DNA from 3 places in the Aureimonas sp. D3 genome. Region 2 is predicted to be linked to each of the others. Evidence: riboswitches for the same ligand, from Rfam matches in the RefSeq annotation. Region 2 holds a riboswitch; each other region holds the start of a gene.
What was found. A riboswitch is a leader RNA that binds a small molecule or an ion and turns the genes downstream of it on or off. The one in region 2 is predicted to bind thiamine pyrophosphate.

Region 1 (7,616 bases), on a different contig from region 2:
CGTCTCGTCCCAGCGCATCTTGCCGCGCGACTGCGAGAAGAGCGAAATGGTCGGCGTGAAGCCGCCCGACATCAGAAGGCAATCGCATTCCAGCGTTTCGCCCGTCTGCTGACCCTCGCGAACCAAGGTCGCGGAGCGGATGCGAAGACGGCCCGAGGTCGCCGAAACGGCGGTGCCAGGATGGATGGCGATGCCGGCTTCTCGCGCCTTCTGCACATAAGGCCCATCGGGCGCGGCGCGCAGATCGGCGATGGCGGCGATGGTGACGCCGCGTGCCTTGAGGTCGAGCGCCGCGCGATAGGCGCTGTCGCCGGCCGTGACGATGACGGCGCGGTGGCCGGGCAGGACGCCGTAGCGCACCGCATATTGACGCGCGGCCTCGGCCATCATGACGCCCGGCCGGTCGTTGCCGGGGAAGACGAGCGGGCGCTCGATGGAGCCCGTGGCGAAGACGACGCGGCCGGCGCGCACCTGCCACATGCGCTCGCGCGGCAGATGGCCGGGCGGGTTCGCCAGATGTTCGGTCACCCGCTCGGCGAGGCCCAGCAGATTGTGCGGGTAGAAGCCGAAGGCCGTGGTGCGCGGCAGAAGCGTCACATTCGGGCGCGAGCGCAGCTCATGCAGCATGTGCATGGCCTGGATCGGCGCGGTGTGCCCGTCCACCACCGCCTCGCTCTCGTGCAGAAGCGAGCCGCCCATTTCGCTCTGCTCGTCGCACAGGATCACGCGCTGCGACGGGTCTTGCGACGCGGCAAGCGCGGCAGCGAGGCCAGCCGGGCCGGAGCCGACCACCAACACTTCGCAATGGGCGAAGATTTGCGCGTAGCGGTCGGGGTCGGGCAGGGTCGGGGAATGGCCGAGGCCGGCTGCGCGGCGGATGATCGGCTCGTAGAGCTTCTCCCAGGCCGAGCGTGGCCACATGAAGGTCTTGTAGTAGAAGCCGGCCGAGAAGAACTTGCCGAGGATGTCGTTCGCCGCGCCGACATCGAAATTCAGCGACGGCCAGCGGTTCTGGCTCAGCGCGTTCAGGCCGGAATAAAGCTCCACTTGTGTCGCGCGCAGGTTCGGCGCGACCCGCGCCGCGTCGCGGCGGATATCGACCAGCGCGTTCGGCTCTTCCGAGCCCGCCGTGACGATGCCGCGCGGGCGATGATATTTGAACGACCGGCCGACGAGATGGACGCCGTTGGCAAGCAGCGCCGAAGCCAGCGTATCGCCCTGATAGCCGCGATAGCTCTGCCCGTCAAAGGTGAAGCCGAGCGAGGCCGTGCGGTCGATCCGGCCGCCGGAAGAGGTGCGAAAACGGTTCATCGAGCAACCTCCCCGGACCATGTGCCGACATTGTCTCCGCTGAGCGCCGGGCGATGCTCTTCGACGCCGTCCGGTCGGGGCTCGCCGATCTTGTAGGTCGTCACGAAGAAGTCGGTTCTCGTATCGCGCACGGCGTTGAAGAAGCGCGCGCAGCCATGGATATGGCGCCAGCGCTCGGCATGAAGCCCGCGCGGGTTGGAGCGTGTGTAGAGGAAGGCGCCCCAATCGTCCGCACCCACGTCCGACGGCGTTTCCGCGCGCATCACATGCGCTTCGCCGGCATAGCGGAATTCGAGTTCGGGGCGGGGGCCGCAATAGGGGCAGGTGATCAGAAGCATCGGTCGGCCTCGCGGGGGAGGAAAGGGCGGGTCAGTGCGCGACGGCGGCGGCCGCCGCCTCGTCGATCAGGACGCCATCGCGGAAGCGCTCGATCGTGAAAGGCGCGTTGATCGGATGCGGCTCGTCGCGGGCGATCGTGTGGGCGAAGAGATTGCCGGAGCCCGGCGTCGCCTTGAAGCCGCCCGTGCCCCAGCCGCAATTGACGTAGAGACCTGGGACCGTTGTCTTAGCGAGGATCGGCGAGCGGTCGGGCGTGACATCCACGATGCCGCCCCAGGAGCGCAGCATCCGCACCCGGCGGAAATCGGGAAAGAGATCGCAGATCGCATCCAGCGTGTGATTGGCGATATGGAGCCCGCCGCGCTGCGTATAGGACGTGTAGGCGTCCGTTCCCGCGCCGATCACCAGCTCGCCCTTGTCGGACTGAGAGATATAGGCGTGGATCGTGTTGGACATGACGACGCAGGGCACGACGGGCTTCAACGGCTCCGAGACAAGAGCCTGCAGCGGGTAGCTTTCGAGCGGCATCCGCAGACCGGCCATGTCCATGACAACCGAGGTATTGCCAGCGGCCACGACGCCGATCTTGCCGGCCTCGATCGCGCCGCGCGTCGTTTCGACGCCCGTCACCGCGCCATTGGCTCCGCGCCGGATGGCCGTCACCTCGCAGTTCTGGATGATGTCGACACCCAGCGCCGAGGCCGCGCGGGCATAGCCCCAGGCGACGGCATCGTGCCGCGCCGTGCCGCCGCGCCGCTGGAGCGCGCCGCCGAGCACGGGATAACGCATGGTCGAGGCGTCGATATTGAGCGGCGGGCAGTAGTCCTTGCACTCCTGCGCGCTCAGCCATTCGTTGTCTACACCCGCCAGACGGTTGGCATGGACGTGGCGTTTGAAGACCTGAATGTCGTGAATGTTATGGGCGAGCATGAGCACGCCGCGCGGGCTGAACATGACGTTGTAGTTCAGATCCTGCGACAGGCCTTCCCAAAGCTTCACGGCATGGTCGTAGAGGGCCGCCGACTCTTCGAACAGGTAGTTCGAGCGGATGATCGTCGTGTTTCGGCCCGTATTGCCGCCGCCAATCCAGCCCTTTTCCAGGATCGCCACATTGCGGATGCCGTGCTCCTTGGCAAGGTAATAGGCCGTCGCCAAGCCATGGCCGCCACCGCCCACGATCACCACGTCGTAGCGGCTCTTGGGCGATGCGTCGCGCCATTGCGCCTGCCAGCCCTTGTTGGAGCCGAGCGCCTTGGCGATGATGGAAAAGCCGGAAAACTTCTGCATGGATCGATCCGATCTGCGGTGTCGGACATCACACTCGCACCCGCGAAACCGCCGCCGCGATGACGGATGCGGCGTCGGCTTTGTACGAATCCGACATGTGTCCTGTCTGCGACATCGGGCTCGAGACAAGGCTCCGCCAAGTCGAGCGGCGGCACCCGAAAAACCCTGCATTCGAAGCGTCTTTTCTGCTGCATCGGCCGGCCCCATCGCCTAACACCGGAGGGTCGCCTCGACACTGGACTCGTTTCAAACGCCGGGAGCCGTCGACCATGCTGCACGACATGCCGCTGATCGAAACCATCGTCGCGGGTCTGGGCCTGGCCTTTCTTCTAGGTACGCTGGCGCATCGGCTCGGTGCGTCCCCGATCGTGGGTTATCTCCTGGCCGGCGTCGCGGCCGGGCCGTTCACGCCCGGCTTCGTGGCGGATCAAGGCCTGGCGGGCGAGTTGTCTGAGCTGGGCGTCATTCTTCTCATGTTCGGTGTCGGTCTGCATTTCTCGCTGGGCGATCTCCTGTCCGTGCGGGCCATCGCGCTGCCGGGCGCCATCGCGCAGATCGCGGCGGCGACGCTCTTCGGCATGGCGCTGTCCTGGCTTCTGGGCTGGGGGCTGGGCGCGGGCCTCGTCTTCGGCCTCGCCTTGTCGGTCGCCTCCACGGTCGTTCTCTTGCGGGCCATGCAGGAGCGACGGTTGATCGAAACGGCGCGCGGGCGCATCGCCGTCGGCTGGCTGATCGTGGAAGACCTCGCCATGGTTCTGGCGCTGGTTCTCCTGCCGGCCTTCGCGGGGCCGCTGGGGGGTGACCCGTCCGCCGTGCATGGCGCGAGTTCCGATCTGGGCTTCGGCGTTCCCGGCATCATTCTCGTGACGGTGTTCAAACTCTGCATCTTTGTGGTCTTGATGCTGGTGGTCGGCCGGCGGGTCATCCCTTGGCTCCTGCAACTCACCGCTGCCTCCGGCTCGCGCGAGCTGTTTCGCCTAGCCGTGCTCGCCATCGCGCTCGGCGTCGCCTTCGGCGCGGCCTCGCTCTTCGGCGTTTCGTTGGCGCTCGGCGCCTTCTTCGCCGGCATGATCATGAGCGAATCGGAGCTCAGCCATCGCGCGGCCGAAGATTCGCTTCCCCTGCGGGACGCCTTCGCCGTCCTGTTCTTCGTCTCGGTCGGCATGTTGTTCGACCCGGCCTCGCTGATCTCCGATCCGCTGCCGGTTCTGGCGACGCTGCTGATCATCGTCGTCGGCAAGTCGCTCGTCGCCTTCGCTCTGGTGCGCCTGTTCGGTCATCCGACCTCGACGGCGCTCACCATTTCCGTCTCGCTGGCGCAGATCGGCGAGTTCTCCTTCATCCTCGCCACGCTGGGCCTGAACCTGAAAATTCTGCCGCCCGAGGCGAAGAACCTGATTCTCGGCGGCGCGATCCTGTCGATCGTCCTCAATCCGTTTCTTTTTGCCTGGGTCGATCGCTGGCGGCAGGCGGAGGGCCGCTCGGCTCTGGAAGGCGGCGGTGACGAGGGGAACGATACGACCTCGAGTGAGACGAGCGAGAGGCAGACGCATATTCCGAGCGGCAGTGTCGCCATCGAGGACGGCGCGCTGCGCCGCACGGAGCTGAGCGATCATCTCGTGCTCGTCGGCTATGGGCGCGTCGGCTCCAAGATCGCGCGGCGGCTGGCCGATGCCGGCCGCGCCTTTCTTGTAATTGAGGACGCCGACAAACGCGTCGCGCGGGTGCGCGCGGCCGGGTTCGAGACGGTGGTGGGGAACGCCGTGAAGCCCGAAGTTCTGGACGCCGCGCATATTGCCGGCGCGCGGGACCTGGTGCTCGCCTTTCCCAACAGTTTCGAGGCCGTCGCCATGATCGCGGCAGCCCGCGCCGCCAATCCCGACATTCGCATCACCGCCCGCGTTCATTCCGGCGAACAGCGCGAACGCCTGATCGACGCGGGGGCCGATACGGTGATCAATGGCGACGAGGTGACGGCGCAGGCGATCGCCGATCATGTCCTCTCCTTCGGGCCGGATGCGCCGGGCGCAAAAGGGCCGATCTTTGCCGATGACCACGGGCAGCTTTCGGAACCGTCCGATGGCGATGAGTTGACAGAGCCAGCCGAACGCTTACCCTGAGAAGCATCCAGGGGGAGTTCCAGCAGCGGAACTGAGAGGCCGGAGCACGATCCGGCGACCCCACGAACCTGATCCAGTTCGCACTGGCGTAGGGATGGAGCGTTTGCGCCTCTGACAGGGATGCACCGCTCGGCCAAGAGGCCGACGCCGCGCGTGCACCTGTTGGAGCGAGCGTTCCGCTCCCGTCCTGCGAGCGGCTCGCGCTTTGGCGGAGACGATGATGACCTCGACGCAACGCTCTTTCGTTTTGGACGCTCGTTCGCGCGCATGGTGATCCATGTCCTGGGGGCCGGAGTCGCCGGGCTGACGACGGCCGTTCGGCTGGCCGAAGAGGGGCGGTCCGTCGTCGTGCACGAGGCCGCAACGGAACTCGGCCAGCGCGCGGCCTCGTGGCTCGCGGGGGGAATGCTCGCGCCCTATTGCGAGGCGGCGACGGCGGACCCCGCCATCATCGAGCCGGGTCTGCGCGGCATCGACTTCTGGGCGGACCGGGTGCCGGTCGAGCGGCGGGGAACGCTTGTTCTGGCCGCGCCGCGCGATGCGGCCGATCTTCGCCAGTTCGCCGCCCGCACCAAGGCTCATCGCCTGCTGGATGCGGACGGCATCGCCGAGATCGAGCCCGATCTCGCCGGGCGGTTTCGCCAGGGATTGTTCTTCGAAGAAGAAGCGCATCTCGATCCGCGCCAAGCCATGGCCTCTCTCGTTCGGCGAATTCAGGATCTCGGCGGTACGTTGCTGTGGGGCTCGCAGGCCGAACCTGCCGCGTTGTCGAGCGAGACCGTCGTCGACTGCCGCGGTCTCAAGGCTCACGCGCCGGGTCTTCGCGGCGTGCGCGGGGAGATGGTCCTGGTGCGCAGCCGCGACGTCAGTCTGGCCCGGCCGGTTCGCCTTCTGCATCCGCGCTGGCCGATCTATATCGTGCCGCGCGAGGACGGGGTCTTCATGATCGGCGCGACCATGATCGAAAGCGAGCGCGGCGGGCCGATCACCCTCCGCTCGGCGGTGGAGCTTTTGACAGCGGCCTTCTCCTTGCATCCGGGGTTTGCCGAAGCCGAAATCCTGGAAACGGGCGCTGCCTGCCGCCCGGCTTTTTCCGACAATCTGCCGCGCGTGACGCAGAGCGGACGCCATGTCTGCTTCACCGGGCTCTATCGCCATGGGTTTCTCCTGGCGCCCGAGCTTTCCGGGCAGGCGGCCCGCGCCGCACTATCCCTCATGGAGGCCGCATGATCCTGCATTTGAACGGTAACCCGTGCGAGGTCGAGGCGGGCTCGCTCGATGCGCTGCTTCGGGAACTCGGCGTCGAGCCCGAAGCGGTGGCGACCGCGCTCAACGGCGAATTCGTGCCGCGCGGCGAGCGGGCGGACACCCCGCTTGCTGCGGGCGATAAGGTTGAGCTTCTCAGCCCGATGCAGGGAGGGTGACGCGATGCGCATCTACGATCGGACCTTTTCCTCCCGCATGATGTTGGGCACGGCGCTTTATCCCTCGCCGGCGATCATGCAGGCGGCTATCCGCGCGGCGGAGCCGGCGCTGGTCACCGTGTCGCTTCGCCGCGAGCAGAATCTCAGCGCGCCGCGTGGGCCCGGCTTCTGGGACGATCTGCGCGCGCTCGGCGTGGCATTTCTACCGAACACGGCCGGCTGCCACACGGTCAAGGAAGCGGTGACAACGGCGCGGATGGGCCGCGAGCTTCTGGGCACCGACCTCGTCAAGCTTGAGGTGATCGGCCATGCCGACACGCTGCAGCCCGATGTCTTCGGTCTGGTGGAAGCCGCGCACATCCTGTCGGGCGAAGGCTTCCGCGTCCTGCCCTACACGACCGAAGATCTGGTTGTAGCCGAACGGCTGGTCGAGGCGGGCTGCGAGGTGCTGATGCCCTGGGCCTCGCCGATCGGCTCGGGTCTCGGGCTCAACAATCGCTATGGGCTGCGCTCGCTGCGCGCGCAGTTCCCCGACGTGACGCTGATCGTCGATGCAGGGCTCGGCCGGCCGAGCCACGCGGCCGAGGCTCTGGAACTCGGCTATGATGGGGTTCTTCTCAACACCGCCGTTGCTACATCGGGCGATCCGGTCGCGATGGCACGCGCCTTTCGTCTGGCGGTGGAAGCCGGGCGGCTCAGCTTCGAAGCGGGCGCGATGGAGCCGCGTGATATGGCGGCGCCCTCGACACCCGTTTTCGGAAAGGCGGTTCTATGAGCGCCTCTCGCCTCGTGCTCGATGCTTTCTACCCCGTGATGCCGGATGCCGCCTGGATCGAGCGGATCGTGCCGCTCGGGGTCAAGCTCGTGCAACTTCGCGCCAAGGATATGCCCGACGCCCGCCTGCGCGAGGAGATTCGCCGCTCGCTGGCGGTCTGCAAGGCCCATGGATGCCAGCTCGTCGTGAACGATCACTGGAGGCTGGCGGCCGAGGAAGGCGCGGATTTCGTGCATCTGGGCCAAGAAGATTTGGTGGAGGCCGATCTGACAGCGATCCGTGCGGCCGGACTCAAGCTCGGTCTGTCGACGCATGACGAGGCCGAACTCGAAACCGCCCTGTCGGCCCGGCCGGACTATG
Region 2 (7,616 bases):
GCCTTCGGACGCCGTATCGCCAAACAGCATTCCGTCGATGCCGCTCAGATAGCGGTTGCGATCCGTCACGCCGACGCCTTCGGGCCCGAAGGCGGACGCGTGCCGGCGCGCCAGTTCCACGCGCTGCGGCGCGGCCGGGTGCGAGGCCAGGAAGTCGAGCTGCGGATTGGTCGCCTGGAACGCGTTGCGGAAATTGGAGAACGTGTCCATCGTCTTCAGGAAGCGGGCGGCAGCATAGGGGTCGTAGCCCGCGTCCCCCGTCTGCTTGATGCCCATGGCATCGGCCTGAAGCTCCTGATTGCGCGAAAAGCTGGCGAGGTTCAGCCGCCCGCGCGCCAGGGCCGCGCGCGCCGCCGTGTCGCTCGACAGGACTTCGGACACGACGCGCCCGGCGAGTTCCGCCGCTTCCTCGCGCTGCTGGCGCTCGATGCCGTGATTGGCGCGCACATGGCCCATCTCATGCGCCAGAACGGCCGCGACCTCGGCCGAATCGTTGGCGAGCGCCAGCAGACCGCGCGTCACATAGAGAAAGCCGCCCGGCAGCGCGAAGGCGTTGATATTCGGCGAGTTCAGAACCGTGATGCGATAGGCGCGGTTGGGATCTTCCGACACGGCGGCGAGCTTGCCGACGATGCCGGCCAGCATCAGCTCCAGCTTCGGGTCGGAATAGGCCCCGCCATAGGCCGCGAGAATCTTGGGATGCTGCGACTTGCCGATGGTGGATTGCGGGTCGGAGGACTGCACCGCATCGAAGGACACGGGTTGGCGGCTCTGCCCCGGCAGGTAGCCCGACTGAACGTCGGGGCTGATCGCGGCTTCCTCCAGCCCGGCGCCGAGCGTGGTACAGCCGGCGAGAAGCGCGATCGGCCATGCGACCATCGCCCCCTTGAGCGCGCGACGAACCAGCGAGCTGGTTCGTGCGACGCCGAGCGGCGAAATCTCATGCACCATGGCCGACGATTCCCTACGGTAACTTCCCTGCGAGTCCGGCTTGATCTACCCGAAACCGACCGCGCTGCGAAAGGGTTGATGCGTCACACAGAATTTCAAAACGACATCGTTTCTTCGCTTTTGGCGATGCACGGGGAAAAGGACCAAATTACGATCCCGTGACCCGAGGCGCCTGCCCGAGATAGGCGCGAAGGCGGGGATCCTGCTCATGGTCCAGGATATGCTCGACCGTTCCGGTCAGATGAATGCGCCCCACGTCCAGAAAGGCGATGCGATCGGCAAAACCGCGCGCGTCCTCCGGGTGATGCGTCACCATGACGATGGTTGGTGGCGCGGCCGCGCGCTCACGCAGGGCTGCAACCAGCGCCAGCATGTCTTGGCGCAGGGCTGGGCCGAGGGCGGCAAAAGGCTCGTCCAGAAGCAGGATCGGGCGTTCGCGCAGGAAGAGGCGCGCGAGCGCGACGCGCTGCCGCTCGCCGCCCGACATCTCCGCCGGGCGACGGTTCGCGAGGTCTTCTAGCCCAATCGCAGCGAGGGCTTCGCGGGCTTGCAGGCGGGCCGCGTGGCTGAAGCGGGCGCGCGGCTCCAGCCCGATGGCGATATTCTCCTCCGCTGTCAGATGGGCGAAGAGATTGTTGTCCTGAAACATCATGCCGATCGGCCGCGCTGCGGGCTCGGCCTTGGTATAGTCCTCACCCAGAAGCCGCAGCGTGCCCCCTTCGGGCAAGAGAAACCCGGCGACAAGATCGAGCAGCGTCGATTTGCCTGCGCCGGACGGGCCGATCAGCGCCAGCCATTCGCCCTCGGGCACATGGAGATCGAAGCGCATCTCGGCGCCTTCATAGCGATGGGTCAGGCCGGAGAGTTCGATCGCGTTCATTCCGGCACCCTTTCGCGCAAGCCCCGCCCGGCGAGAAGCTCGGCCGCGAGAATGAGAAGGAGACACAGCGCACCCAGAAGAAGCGCGAGGCCTTCCGCATCGGTCGAGCGATAGGAGCCCATGCGCTGGAGAAGCAGCGTCGGCAATGTCACGAAATCCTGGTTGCCGAACAGCGCGACCGCGCCGAGATCGCCCAGCGCCAAGGCCAGGCCGAAGGACGCCGAGAGCGCGAGCGGGCGGCCGAGCGAGGCCAGTTCCACATGGCGCAGCCGCGCCCAGCCGGATAGGCCGAGGCTGGCAGCGAGCCGCCCACCGCGCCGTGCGGCGGCCTCCGCCTCGGGCGCGAGAATGCGCGTAGCAAAGGGCAGGATCGCCATGGCGTTGGCCAGCACCGCGACGGCGGGCGCAAGGCGCGCGACATCGCCCGTCAGGCGTAATGCCAGAAACCAGCCCGCGCCGACGAGGATGGGCGGCACGACGAGGCCAAGCGCCGGCACCAGCCTGATAACGAGACGTGGCAGGCCCGTCAGGCCGGACGAGAGAACCAATGCCAGCGACAGCACAAGGCCGAGCGCGGTCGCCGCCACCGCGATGCCGAAGCTGGTCAGCGCAGCGCGATGCACCATCGGATCGGAAACGAGCTTGCCAAGATCGGCGCGCAAGCCGCTCTGGAGAATGGCCGCGAAAGGCGAGAGCAGAAACAGAAGGCCGATTGCCAGCACCAGCGCATCGAAACCGGTGCGCCAGGGCGAACGCGGATCGAACCGGCGCTGCGTCGCACCGAGGCTGAAGGCGCTGGAGGCTGCGGGAGAGCGGGCGAGAAGGGTCGGCAGCAGGAACAGGCTGACGAGCGTGATTTGCGCGAGCGTCAAGGCCAGCGCGCGATCGGGCGCGAAGTCATAGCGCAGCGACTGGTAGATCGCGACCTGAAGCGTCGTCGCGGCCGGTCCACCGCCGAGCACCAGGACCAGCGTGAAGCTCGTGAAGCACAGCATGAAGACCAGCGCCGCCGCGCCGGGCAGGACGGCGCGCAGCGCCGGCGCTTCCAACAGCCGAAACACGGCGAGCGGCGAGAGCGCCAACTGGCCGGCCAGCTTCCAGCTTTCCGCCGGCACGCTCTGAAGCCCGCCCAAGGCCACCCGCGCCACCAGCGGCATATTGAAGAAGACATGCGCGATGAGAATGCCGGTCAACCCATAGATGGATGGGCGGGGCAGGCCTAGAAACACGAAGGCGTCAGCCAGCGCGCCGTTGCGACCGAATACGGTGACGAGGCCGAGCGCCCCGACCAGCGTCGGCAGCGCCTGCGGCAGAAGAAACAGGCGCAGGACAAGGGCGCGCCCCGGCAGGCGGCTTCGATGCAGCGCCAGCGCCAGCGGAACGCCGAAGAGCAGCGACAGAAGCGTCGAGAGAAGGGCCTGAAACAGCGTGAAGCCGATGACGCCCAGAAGATAGGAATCCGCCAGGCTCGATAGTGCCGTTCCAGTGCTCTGCGAGGAGACGCCGAGCACCAGAAATGGCGCGAACAGAAAGATCAGCACCAGCGCGAGCGCCGCAAGGGCTGCGCCGCGCCGCCGCCCTTGCTCGGCTCGGGACAGAAAAAGTGCGCCGCTCGGTGTCGCGTCGCTCATGCCGGTCTCTTGCCCCGCGTGGCAACGCGAAGGAGTTCGGGCACCATCGCGCCGGCGCTCGTTCCGCTCAGCGGCCGAGCGCGCGAAGCCATTCGCTCGTCCAGGTCTCGCGCTGCGCGGCCACCGTCTCGGCATCGATCGCCAAAGGCTTGGTGGGCTGCACCAGCGTCTCGAACGCCGCCGGCAGGGGCTCGGCCGGTTTGGTGGCGGGCAGGGCCCAGTTCCCGGTCGGGATCAGCTTCTGGAAAGCCGGCGTCAGCATGAAGGCGAGAAAGCGCTGGGCGAGTTCGGGATGCTTCGACGTGCGCAGCCGCCCGGCGAGTTCGACTTGAAGATAATGCCCTTCGGAAAAGCTCGCCGCCTTATAGCGATCGGTGCCCTCCTCGATCTGATGATAGGCCGGGGACGTCGTGTAGGACAGGACGATCGGCACCTCGCCCTTGGTGAAAAGTCCATAGGCCTCGCTCCAACCGGGCGTCACCGTCAGGATGCGGCGCGAGAGCGTGCGCCATTTCTCCTCGGCCTGATCGCCATAGACGGCTTTCATCCAGAGCAGAAACCCGAGGCCGGGCGTGGAGGTGCGCGGGTCCTCGATCGCGATCTTCTGGTCGGGATCGCCGTTCACCAATTCGTCGAGGCTCGTCGGCGGCGTCTTCACGCTTTGCGTGTCATAGACGAAGGCGAGATAGGAATAGTCGAAGGGAACGAAGACATCGTCCGAAAAGCCGCCGGGAATGGCGAGCGGCGACAGATCGACATTCGACGGCGCGAACAGACCCGTCTTCTTGAATTCCGGCACGAGTTCGGCCGTGAGACCCAGCGCGACATCGGCCTGCGTCGTCTCGCCCTCGAGCTTCAGCCGGTTGAGAATGGCGACGCCATCCTCCAGCCCGACAAAGCGCAACTCGCAGCCGCACTCGGCCTCGAACGCGGTCTTCACCTTCGGCCCCGGCCCCCAATCCGGCACGAAGCTTTCATAGGTATAGACGGTGAGAACGGGCTTGGCGCCATCCTGTGCGAAGGCGCTAGACGCCGCCGACAGAGCCAGCGTGAGGCAGAGACCGGCTAAGAGCCGGGGCCAAAACCCTGCGGGTCGATCCGCCGGGTCCTTGCGCCCCCGATCATCGTTGCCGATGCTCGCCGATGCGCTGCATCGTCTGCGCTCGGCGCCTCGTCGGAAACGCAAGTCCCTCGCCGGCTTTCCGCCGCAGAGTTCTGTCCCCGGCTCTAAGAACCGGGGCCAGAGCCCTGCGGGTCGGTCCGCTTGGGCCTTCCGCTGCCGGACGTCGTTGCCGATGCTCGACCTTGCACTGCATCGGCTCCGCTCGGCGCCTAGTCCGCAACGCAAATCCCTCGCCGCTCCTCCGCCGCAAGGTTCTGTCCCCGGTTCTGAACTGAGGTGAGACATCCCGTTCTCCATAAGTTCGAACGAACGGGACGGGCTGGGGCCGTGGCCCCGGCGCTCCCCATCCCTCCGCCGGTACGAGCCGGATCAGGTTCATCGGGTTGGCGCGTCGCCTCTCAGCCCCTGGAAGGGCACCCCGTGTGAGCGCCTTTTATCTAGAGGTTGCGTAGAGAGGCGGCAAGGGAGGGCTCGATTCGTCCACTGGCATCCCGGCCGCTTGCGCCCTATGCAGACCCATATGAGTCGCTTTGCCATTCTTCTCGCCGGGCCGATCGCGCCGAACTCCGAGCTTCGCGAGGCCCTTGCGGGCCGGCGCGTCATCGCGGCCGATGGCGGCATCGAACATGCCGCCGCGCTGGGCCTCTTTCCCGAACTCTGGATCGGCGATTTCGATTCCGCTCCGTCCGAGCTGCCGTTCGCCCTACGTGGTCTTTCCATTCCCCGCGAGACCTTCCCGCGGGACAAGGACCGGACGGACGGGGAACTCGCCATCGACGCCGCCAAGGCGAGGGGAGGGCACGATCTGCTTCTGGTCGGTGCGCTGGGCGGGCGCAGCGACCACGCCTTCTCGCATCTCGTGATCGCCCTGCGCGAGGCGGAGGCCGGCCTCACCATCGAACTCTTCGACGGTATCGAGCGCGCCCTGCCGCTGCGCCCCGGCTGGCAGGACGTGCCGGCAGCCCCCGGCGCTCAGTTCTCGCTTCTGAAATTCTCCGATCTCAACGGTCTGTCGATCGAGGGCGCGCGCTTCCCGCTGACCCGCGTCGACGTGCCCTTCGCCTCGATCCTCACCCAGTCCAATGAAGCCACCGGCCCCATCCGCATCGGCCTCGAAGGAGGACGCACCATCCTTCTCCTGCAAGCCGACCCGACCCGCCGCTGAAACCACCCCGCCACCCTTGGCCAACCGCTCCCCCTCCGCTATAACGCACGCAGGGTCCCATAGCTCAGCAGGATAGAGCACCAGATTCCTAATCTGGGGGTCGTTGGTTCGAATCCAACTGGGATCACCAAGCGTCTTCATGCGCTTTGCAATCGGCCGGAGGTCGAGCCTTAGATGGCTTCTGCTTGGACGGGACGGGCGGACACTTGGGCCTCGCGGCGAAGTTTGCTGCGGATGAAATGCGTCAGGTCGCGCTCCAGCCAGCGTTGGCTGGCATGGGCAACGACAATCGACGGTGGCAAGGCAGCCACGAAGAGAAGAAGCTGCGATAAGCTTCCCGCGATGGCGAGGAGTGCTGTTCCCTTCAGACCGGCCTTGACGAGGGCCATGACCACGGGATGCCAAAGGTAGAAGCTGTAGCTGATCGTGCCGAAATACAACGCCAGCCGCGAGCGCAGAAACGTCGACTCCCATCCCACGCCTCGTACAAGTGCATCCAGAAACAAAGTGGCCGAAGCGAAAGCAATAACGACGTAGAGGATATGAGGATCGGTCATCCAGCCGACCAGAGTATAAAAGGGAGGCTGCAGAGCCTCGATGTAGTAAGTCCAGGCGGAACTCCAGCTCCACAAGAAGACGAGCAGCGCGAGAGCCGGCATCTTCTCGATCCCGGGAATGCGCAGGAAGCGCCCATATCCGGTCGCCACCAGAATTCCGCTCAAGAAAAACAGCGTCCGAGGATGCGTGTTGATGATGGGCAAGCTGAGAACCAGAAGAAGCGGGAACAGATTCATCGCCCATCTTCGACGCGCCACCAGATAGATCGAACCCAGGATGTAGAAGCAGAGCTCGTAGCTCAGTGTCCAAGCCGGGGCAAGAAACAGGGGGACGGGGATGAGATTGGGTAGGCCCGCCATGTTTGCGAGCGTATAGAGTGCCAGCGTCCAGCCTTGATAAGTGGACGGCGCTTCGCGGCCGCTGAGAAGCGATAGGGCGACAACGGTCAGAACGCCCACCCAAAGCACGGGGTAGATGCGCGTCAGCCGATCGATCAGGAAGAACCAAGGGCGACTGGCCCGCGCAAGCGTGCCAACAATGACGAAGCCGCTCAAAGCGAAGAAGAGCTCGACGCCGAAGACCAGCGGCGCAAGCCAAGACGAGAGACGTTCCGAACCGAAAAGCGGCGTCAGACCTGAATTCTGGACGTGAAACACGAAGACGAGAAAGGCAAACAAGCCTCTCGCCCCATGAAGTTCGCGGCTGAACGATGCCGCTCCGGCCGTTCCATCTTGCATAAGGAATACCTGGCCGTCAGACGTTGGACTCGATCAATTCTCCATCAAATAAACATTATATGTTTTGCTCTGCAACATAAAACCAATGCGTCTGGTTGTGAGCTGGAAGGGCGCGATTGTGGTGTCGCGATCGTTCAGTCGACTCCGACACAACGCGATCGGTCTCAACGGGACTCCAGAGGAACATCTGGGTATCTCTCTGGGGCCTTCCGGCCGATGGACGATCCTCAACCGATCAGAAAGAAGTCGTCTGCCGTGAGGGCGAGGCCGGGCTGTGTTTGGGCGAAGCGGATGGCGGCGTCGGGGCCGGTGCCGTCGGCGTCGTAGAAGAGATCGCCCGTCTTGGAATTGTAGATGATGCGGTCGGAGGCCGCGTGCGCCGTGTTGCCTGTGCCGACGTAGAAGGCGGACGGGTCGAGCGCGCCGGGGGCGGCGCCGGCCTTGCCGAAGGCTGCGAGCGAGAGGGCGATCCGGTCGTCCACCACGTTGAAATCGGTGATCACGTCGTATTCGCCCGCGCGCGGCGCGGTGGAGAAGACGAACGTGTCGCGGCCCGCGCCCCCCGTCAGGC
Region 3 (7,616 bases), on a different contig from region 2:
CCACCAGCGAATGAATCGACCATTGCCTCCCGCTCTTGTGGCCAGGCGATGCGAAATCGCCTATCCGGCCCGCTCGCGTTGAAATCCGTGCTGGCCGCCTTCTTGATGCCGCGTTTGGGTTTCGATACCCGACCTGCTGAAAGCCACGCGCAGTCCCGGCAGAAAGGTTTCCATGCCCCATTCGCCCTCCCCCCTCCTGTCCGCCCTTCTCGAGCGGATCGGCCACGAACTCTCCGCCGAGGCGGCCAAGGTGCGCGATCTCCATGCCCTCGTGGAAAGCGGGCAAACCGCCCATGCCACCATGGTCACCGCACAGACGATCGACACGACCTCCCAGCATCTTGGTGAACTCTCGGCGCTTTTGACATGCGTCGCCGCCTCGGCGGGCGGAGCGGCCGTGCCGGCGGCCTGTTTCGAGGCGATGACCCTGTCGAGCCTGCGGTCGCGGCTGCTGGGCGAGAGCGAGACCGCCGCCGAGTCGGGCGAGGTCGACTTTTTCTAAAGGCCTCGTTGGCTTACGTCATGCGATACGCAAGCCATTGCGCTTATGCTCCGGGCGACCGTTGCGTGGCTGGCGGCTGGGCCGCCAGCGGTTTGTGCCCGCAAGGCCCACCGACGCGTCGGTGAAGGACGGGTAAGGCATACGCGCTCTCGAACGCGCGACACGAATCGCTGGCCCCAAGCGCTTTCCAACGAAAGCCGAGGCGGCGTTTGCGCCGGGACAACGCGGGAAACAATCCCCTTGCGCGCAAATTGATAGTCGAAGCATGTGCTCCGACGCGGCTCCACATGGCAGATGGCCAAAGCAGAAGCGAACGTCGCTGCTTCCATCAATGCCCACATTTCTTATAAAATTCATTCAACCCAGGTTCTGGCGGGCGCAGGCCGCAGCCTTTCCAGCGCTCTAGCGCACTGGGGCGAATTGAGGCTTTTTTGCATCTGCTCAGTGGCAGCGCCGCAACATGATGACTTGATTCCAGCGAATCAAAACCGTAAAATTGGAACGATTACATTAACCTGACTTATCTTTTTTTCATCCGTAAGCTCGAAATTCTCTTGCTAAATCGTTTCAGACGCTAGGGCGTCACATTTCTTGATTTTTGACATCCCCTCAATGAGGAAAAATCGATCACCTTATATTTCAGAGATCACGATTTGCTGCAAAGCACAACGCCGCGGAATGCGTCGCACAAGATAAGACGCGCAAGCACGTTCGTTACGATCGTGTCTTTACCAAGCGGAACAACGAAACCACGAGAAAAAGAACAATCACAGAACCACCCCGGATAGATTCTAGCAGTTTTCATATTATTATTTCCAAGCATGTTGACGCAGAAAATTTCTTAATCCTCTTTCGGAAGCTTGGCGCAAAACCGCAGGAAAAGAAAATATCTCGGTTCCTTGCAAAATTTTTCCATCAAAAAACCCATCATCAAATACGCAAAACGAAACATCACACAAATAACAGCAGTATTATTCGATAATATTTGGCGTAGCTCGATCGACCCACACGCCTCAACAAGCAAACTCCAAGAATGCAACCGAAAGGCGTAGACTCGGCGCGGACTCGACAGGGAAAATTGACGGATGATCAAGGTTATCCAATCCTTAATGCCGCGATTCGGATTCGAGGGAGCTTGCTTGCCGTAACGACAGACTTGGCCATAAAGCTTCCCTATCACCGCCCCCGGTATCGAGGCCCTAGGTCATGACGAAGCTTTCTTCCCTGGCTGAGATCAGCAAGGACGTCCCAGCGCTCGGCTACGCCCCCGTGGGCGGCCACGCCAAGCGGAGCCTGGACATCCTGATCGCCGTCACGGCGTTGATCCTTCTCAGCCCGCTGATGCTTTTCATCATCGTTCTGATGAAGATCACCGATCCCGGTCCGATCTTCTTCGGACACAAGCGGGTCGGCTTCGACGGTCAGCATTTCCCTTGCTACAAGTTCCGCTCCATGGCGACAAACTCGGCCGAGCTTCTTCAGAAGCTTCTCCAGAGCGATCCCGTCGCGAAGGCCGAATGGGAAGCCTCGCAAAAGCTGCGCAACGACCCGCGTGTCACGCGAATCGGCCGCATCCTCCGCGAGACGAGCCTGGACGAGCTGCCGCAGCTGTTCAACGTTCTGAAGGGCGACATGAGCCTCGTCGGCCCGCGCCCGATCGTGGACGACGAGATTCCGCGCTACTCGCACCGCATCTCCGCCTACAAGCGCGTTCGCCCCGGCGTCACCGGCATGTGGCAGGTCAACGGCCGCTCGGACACCAGCTATGCCGCCCGCGTCAAGTTCGACAGCTACTATGTGCGCAACTGGTCCGTGCTTCTCGACCTGCGCATTCTGTTCAAGACCGTCGGCGTGGTTCTGAAGCGCGACGGCAGCTACTGAGACCGGACGGCGGGCTTCGGCCCGCCGCAGCATTCTCGATAAGGCTTGCACCTCCGCGGGCCAGCATGTGAAACGGGTCTTGAGCGCACTCAAGGCCCGTTTTTTCATGTCCGACCGTCTCGATCGCATCGTTTCCGCCGCCCTTCGCGCCGGCGCGGCCATCATGACGATCTATGACGGCTGCATCGAAGCTGAGACCAAGAGCGACGGCTCGCCCGTGACGCAAGCGGATCGGCTGGCGGAAGCGATTCTTCTGGAAGCTCTCGGGGCCGACTTTCCGGATATCCCGGTGATCGCGGAAGAAGAGGCGGCGGCCGGGCGCATTCCCGATGTCGGCGAGCGCTTCTTTCTGGTGGACCCGCTGGATGGAACGCGCGAGTTCATCGGACGCAATGGCGAGTTCACGGTCAATGTCGGCCTGATCGAGGCGGGCGCGCCGCGCCTTGGCGTCATTTATGCCCCCTGCCTCGGCCGCGTTTTTGCAGCCGATGGCGCGTCGTGCTGGCAGGGCGAGGTCTTGGATGGGGCCATCGTGGAGCGCTGCGCCATGCGGGTCCGAGCCGCACCGGCCGAGCCCGTCACCGTCGCCAGCCGCTCTCACGCGACGCCCGAAACTGCGGGCTGGCTGACGCGTCATGCCATCCGGCATGTCGCCTGTCGGGGCTCCTCCCTGAAATTCTGCCTGCTCGCCGCCGGGGAGGCCGACCTCTATCCGCGCTTCGGTCGGACGATGGAATGGGACATCGCGGCCGGACACGCGATCCTGCAAGGAGCAGGCGGCCTCGTCACGACACCGGAGGGAGAGCCCCTGCGCTACGGCAAGCGCGACCAGCACTTTACCAATGGCGATTTCATCGCGCTGGGAGACCCCGCGCTTCTGAGGCTTTTGCGCTAGCGCATGTCAGCTGCGGCGGGCACGCCGGGTCGAGGGTTCGATCGACCGAAATCAAGGCGAGCGTCAGGCCAACGCCCAGACCGCAAGGCCCGCCCAGAAGCTGGACGAGATGGCAAGACCAAGGAGAATGCCGCGCGCCGGCGCCAGGCGTTCGCGCGCATCCGAGACATCGCGCTGCGACAGATCGATCGTGCCGGTCACCAGTTCAGCCTGGAAAGGGATCATTTCGATATCTCGCTGCTATCCGTCATCGACCCGCCCCTCGCATCCCGCGCGAAGGGCCGATCCGACGTCTTGTCTGCAGGACATTAAAAGCAGTGCTTGAAAGGAAGCTTGCGGCAATCGCTCAAATTGCACCCAATTGACGGAAGCGACGTCAAAAATCCGCAAATGAGAGAATGTAGACAATAAAGGATAAACTTTTGCCGCGAGTCGGTTGCCGCCTTGCATCACCCAACGTACAAAGCCCTACCCATGCTGCACCGCAACGCGGCAGGGACCCTGACGACGACAGCGCCAAGAATGGACCCAAGACGATGGGCAACGTGCCGCCGCTCGAAAGCACCGCTTCGAACCTTGCTGTGATCGGAACTGGCTATGTCGGCCTCGTGTCCGGCGCTTGTCTCGCCGAAGCCGGGCATCACGTCGTCTGCGTCGATCAGGTGCAGGCCAAGATCGACATGCTGCGCGCCGGCGCCATCCCGATCTACGAGCCGGGGCTGGACGAGGTGGTTCGGCGCAATGTCGAGGCGGGTCGCCTGCGCTTCACCACCGATCTGGCGGAAGCCGTGGCGGACGCGCAGATCGTCATGATCGCGGTGGGCACGCCTACTCGCAAGCTCGACGGCAATGCCGACCTTCAATATGTCTTCGCCGCCAGCCGCGACATCGCCCGCGCCCTGACCCATCCCGCCGTCATCGTCACCAAGTCCACCGTGCCGGCCGGCACGGGGCGCGAGATCCGGCGCATCATCGAGCGCGAGAACCCCTCGCTCGACTTCGACATCGCCTCGAACCCCGAGTTCCTGCGCGAAGGCAACGCCATTTCCGACTTCATGAAGCCGGACCGCATCGTCGTCGGCACGGAGTCGGCGCGTGCGAGAAACGTGATGGAGGCGCTTTACAAGCCCTTCACCGCCCAAGGCTTCGAGCTGATCTCGACCGACATCGTTTCGGCCGAACTCATCAAATATGCCGCCAACACGTTCCTTGCCACCAAGGTCTCCTTCATCAACGAAATGGCCGACATCTGCGAGAAGGTCGGCGGCAACATCGCTGACATTTCGCGCGGCATGGGGTCCGACAAGCGCATCGGGCGCGCCTTCCTGCAGCCAGGGCCGGGCTATGGGGGCTCCTGCTTCCCGAAGGACACGCTCGCGATGGTGCATATCGGCGAAAAGGCGCTGAGCCCGGCGACGATCGTCGAAGCGGTCATCGCGGTCAACCGCGCCCGGCCGCACCGCATGGTGGCCAAGGTCGTGGCGGCGGCGGGCGGCGATGTGCGCGGCAAGACCGTAGCGCTGCTCGGCCTCACCTTCAAACCCGAGACCGACGACGTGCGCGACAGCGTGGCGGTTCTGGTGGCCGAACAGCTCGCCGCCGAGGGGGCGATCGTACGCGCCTACGACCCGCAGGGGATGGCCCATGCCCGCGAGCTTCTGGGCGAGGCCGTCCAGTATGCACCGAGCATGGACGCCGCGCTGGAGCGTGCCGATCTCTGCGTGATCGCGACCGAATGGCGGGAATTCTCCGAGCGTCCGCTCGCCGACTACAAGCGCGCGCTCGCCGTGCCCATGATCGTCGATTTCCGCAATGTCTTCTCGCCGGCCGAGGCTGCGGCCGCCGGGCTGGGCTATATCTCGATCGGCCGCGCGAGCGTGCCCGCGCCCGAGCTTCTGCCGGCCTGACCGTCCCTGCCCCACATCCGGCCCGTCACGGCGGGCCGGTTGACAAAGCCGGGAGAGGCCGGCATCACTCATGCCATTCCGAGGGGTGCGCCTGATGGCGCTGAGATGGCGAAAGCCGAACCCTTGAACCTGATCCGGGTCATACCGGCGTAGGAACGGGAATGGGCGGCGCTTCAGTCGTCTTGGCACCTTCTTCGCTTCGCTCCGGATCTCTTGCGGCCCGTCCGGGCCTGAGGAGATCGCATGGGTTTCATTCGACTGAACGCCACTGAACCGCCCTCGCGGCCGAGTGCCGATGCAGGTTCTAGCGCTTGCGCGAAGCCGACGGCGCGGGTCCCTCGGCGCAGGGACCCAGACAGTCCGCGAGGCCATGGCGCGGGACAGTCGGCGCTTCGTCTCCGCGCCTTCCTGCTCTGGGCCTCCCACAGTTCCTTGTCTCGCCATCCGCCCCGCGAGGCCTGAGGCCATGCGCGCGCTTCGCGCCACGCTGTTCGGACTTCTGGCGGTTCTGCTGATCTGGGCGGGCTTCGTCGCGCTGGCCGCGCCGCCGCCCTATATGCTGCCCTCGCCCGCGCGCGTCGCGACAACGCTCTGGGCGCGCTCCGGCTTTCTTCTGGCGCAAGGCTGGCTGACGCTGGTGGAGACGATCCTCGGGCTCGTTTTCGGCGCTTGTGCCGGCGCACTGGCGGGGCTCGGCACCGTGCTCTGGCCGCGTCTCGGCCGTGTCGCCTGGCCGCTGCTCCTCGTGCTTCAGGCCATGCCCGTCTTCGCTCTCGCGCCGCTTCTGGTGCTCTGGTTCGGCTTCGGGCTCGTGTCCAAGGTCGTGATGGCGGCGCTTGTCATCTTCTTTCCCGTCGCCTCCGCCTTTGCCGACGGGCTGCGTCGCACCGAGCCCGAGCTTCTGGACGCCGCCGCCCTGACCACCGCCACCCATTGGCAGACGCTGCGCTTCGTGCGCATTCCGCTCGCCCTGCCGGCCCTCGTCACGGGCCTTCGCGTCGCCGCCCCGCTGGCCCCGCTCGGCGCGGTGATCGGCGAATGGGTCGGCGCGTCGGGCGGGCTCGGCTTCGTGATGATCCAGGCCAATGCCCGGATGCAGACCGACCTCATGTTCGCCGCCCTCGCGCTTCTGGCCGCCATGACGCTGGCGCTGCGCGCGCTGGTGGACGAGTTCGCGCCGCGCCTCGCCCCCTGGGCGGCCGAAAGCGGCCCCTCACCCTTTCCCTCCCTCCTTCGAAGGAAATCGTCCTGATGCGTTCCCTCTTCGCGGCCGCCGCCCTTGCGGCCTCGCTTCTGGCAAGCCCCGCGCTCGCCGCCGACAAGCTGACCGTGCTTCTCGAATGGTTCGTCAACCCCGACCACGCGCCACTGGTGATCGCCAAGGAAAAGGGCATCTTCGAAAAGCACGGGCTCGATGTCGATCTGGTGCCTCCGGCCGACCCCTCCGCGCCGCCGCGCCTCGTGGCCGCCGGGCAGGCGGATGTCGCCCTGCACTACCAGCCCAATCTCATGCTGGATCAGGCCGGCGGCCTGCCGCTGGTGCGCTTCGGCACACTGGTCGAAACGCCGCTCAACACGGTCGCGGTGCTCGCCAACGGTCCGGTGAAGAGCCTGGCCGATCTCAAGGGCAAGCGCATCGGCTATTCCGTGGCGGGCGTCGAGGAAGCGCTTCTCTCCGCCATGCTGGGCTCGGCCGGGCTGACGCTTGCCGACGTCACGCTCATCAATGTCAATTTCGCGCTGACCGCCTCGCTCGCCTCCGGCAATGTGGACGCCACGATCGGCTCCTATCGCAATTTCGAGGCGACGCAGATGCGCCTCGAACAGCATGATGGCCGCTTCTTCTACCCCGAGGAAAACGGCGTCCCGGCCTATGACGAGCTGGTCTATGTAACGCGCCGCGATCTCCTGAACGACGCGCGCCTGCCGCGCTTCCTCGACGCGGTTGAGGAAGCGACGCTCTATCTCACCAACCATCCGGACGAAGCTCTTCAGCTCTTCCTGAAGGCCTATCCCGACCTGAACGACGAGTTGAACCGCACCGCCTTCGCCGACACGCTGCCGCGCTTCGCCAAGCGCCCCGGCGCGCTGGACACGGCGCGCATGGAGCGTTTCGCGGAGTTCCTGAAGGCCAAAGGCGTCATTCCGGCCGTTCCGCCGGTCTCCGATTACGCGGTGGAGCTGAAGCGATGATCCCGGTCGCGCTCACCATTGCGGGCTCGGATTCGGGCGGCGGGGCCGGCATTCAGGCCGACCTCAAGACCTTCTCGGCACTCGGCGCCTTCGGCACCAGCGTTCTGACTGCCGTCACCGCGCAGAACACGCGCGGCGTGACAGCAGTCGAAACGCTCTCGCCCGCCATCGTCGCGGCGCAGATCGACGCCGTGCTCGGGGATTTCCATGTCGGGGCCATCAAGATCGGCATGGTGTC

Region 1: it holds a riboswitch for thiamine pyrophosphate, as region 2 does, so the genes downstream of both, AUL36_RS15120 (FAD-dependent oxidoreductase) here and thiB (thiamine ABC transporter substrate binding subunit) in region 2, are expected to answer to the same signal.
Region 3: it holds a riboswitch for thiamine pyrophosphate, as region 2 does, so the genes downstream of both, AUL36_RS14415 (ABC transporter permease) here and thiB (thiamine ABC transporter substrate binding subunit) in region 2, are expected to answer to the same signal.

The regions. Positions count from the first base shown of each region.
Region 1 is NZ_BBWM01000052.1:12,754-20,369, reverse strand. It holds gene AUL36_RS15140 (sarcosine oxidase subunit alpha family protein) at 1-1,311, opposite strand, end outside; gene AUL36_RS15135 (sarcosine oxidase subunit delta) at 1,308-1,649, opposite strand; gene AUL36_RS15130 (sarcosine oxidase subunit beta family protein) at 1,681-2,937, opposite strand; gene ybaL (YbaL family putative K(+) efflux transporter) at 3,207-5,057, shown strand; TPP riboswitch at 5,058-5,169, shown strand; gene AUL36_RS15120 (FAD-dependent oxidoreductase) at 5,325-6,287, shown strand; gene thiS (sulfur carrier protein ThiS) at 6,284-6,481, shown strand; gene AUL36_RS15110 (thiazole synthase) at 6,486-7,256, shown strand; gene AUL36_RS15105 (thiamine phosphate synthase) at 7,253-7,616, shown strand, end outside.
Region 2 is NZ_BBWM01000012.1:2,585-10,200, reverse strand. It holds gene AUL36_RS04270 (M48 family metalloprotease) at 1-879, opposite strand, end outside; gene AUL36_RS04265 (thiamine ABC transporter ATP-binding protein) at 1,100-1,831, opposite strand; gene AUL36_RS04260 (ABC transporter permease subunit) at 1,828-3,462, opposite strand; gene thiB (thiamine ABC transporter substrate binding subunit) at 3,530-4,510, opposite strand; TPP riboswitch at 4,915-5,016, opposite strand; gene AUL36_RS04250 (thiamine diphosphokinase) at 5,106-5,750, shown strand; tRNA gene AUL36_RS04245 (tRNA-Arg) at 5,804-5,880, shown strand; gene AUL36_RS04240 (acyltransferase family protein) at 5,921-7,045, opposite strand; gene AUL36_RS23645 (family 16 glycosylhydrolase) at 7,273-7,616, opposite strand, start outside.
Region 3 is NZ_BBWM01000050.1:37,684-45,299, forward strand. It holds gene AUL36_RS14395 (hypothetical protein) at 173-502, shown strand; gene AUL36_RS23845 (hypothetical protein) at 797-1,021, shown strand; gene AUL36_RS14400 (exopolysaccharide biosynthesis polyprenyl glycosylphosphotransferase) at 1,709-2,383, shown strand; gene cysQ (3'(2'),5'-bisphosphate nucleotidase CysQ) at 2,490-3,278, shown strand; gene AUL36_RS23850 (hypothetical protein) at 3,342-3,503, opposite strand; gene AUL36_RS14410 (UDP-glucose dehydrogenase family protein) at 3,815-5,185, shown strand; TPP riboswitch at 5,257-5,358, shown strand; gene AUL36_RS14415 (ABC transporter permease) at 5,652-6,437, shown strand; gene AUL36_RS14420 (ABC transporter substrate-binding protein) at 6,437-7,378, shown strand; gene thiD (bifunctional hydroxymethylpyrimidine kinase/phosphomethylpyrimidine kinase) at 7,375-7,616, shown strand, end outside.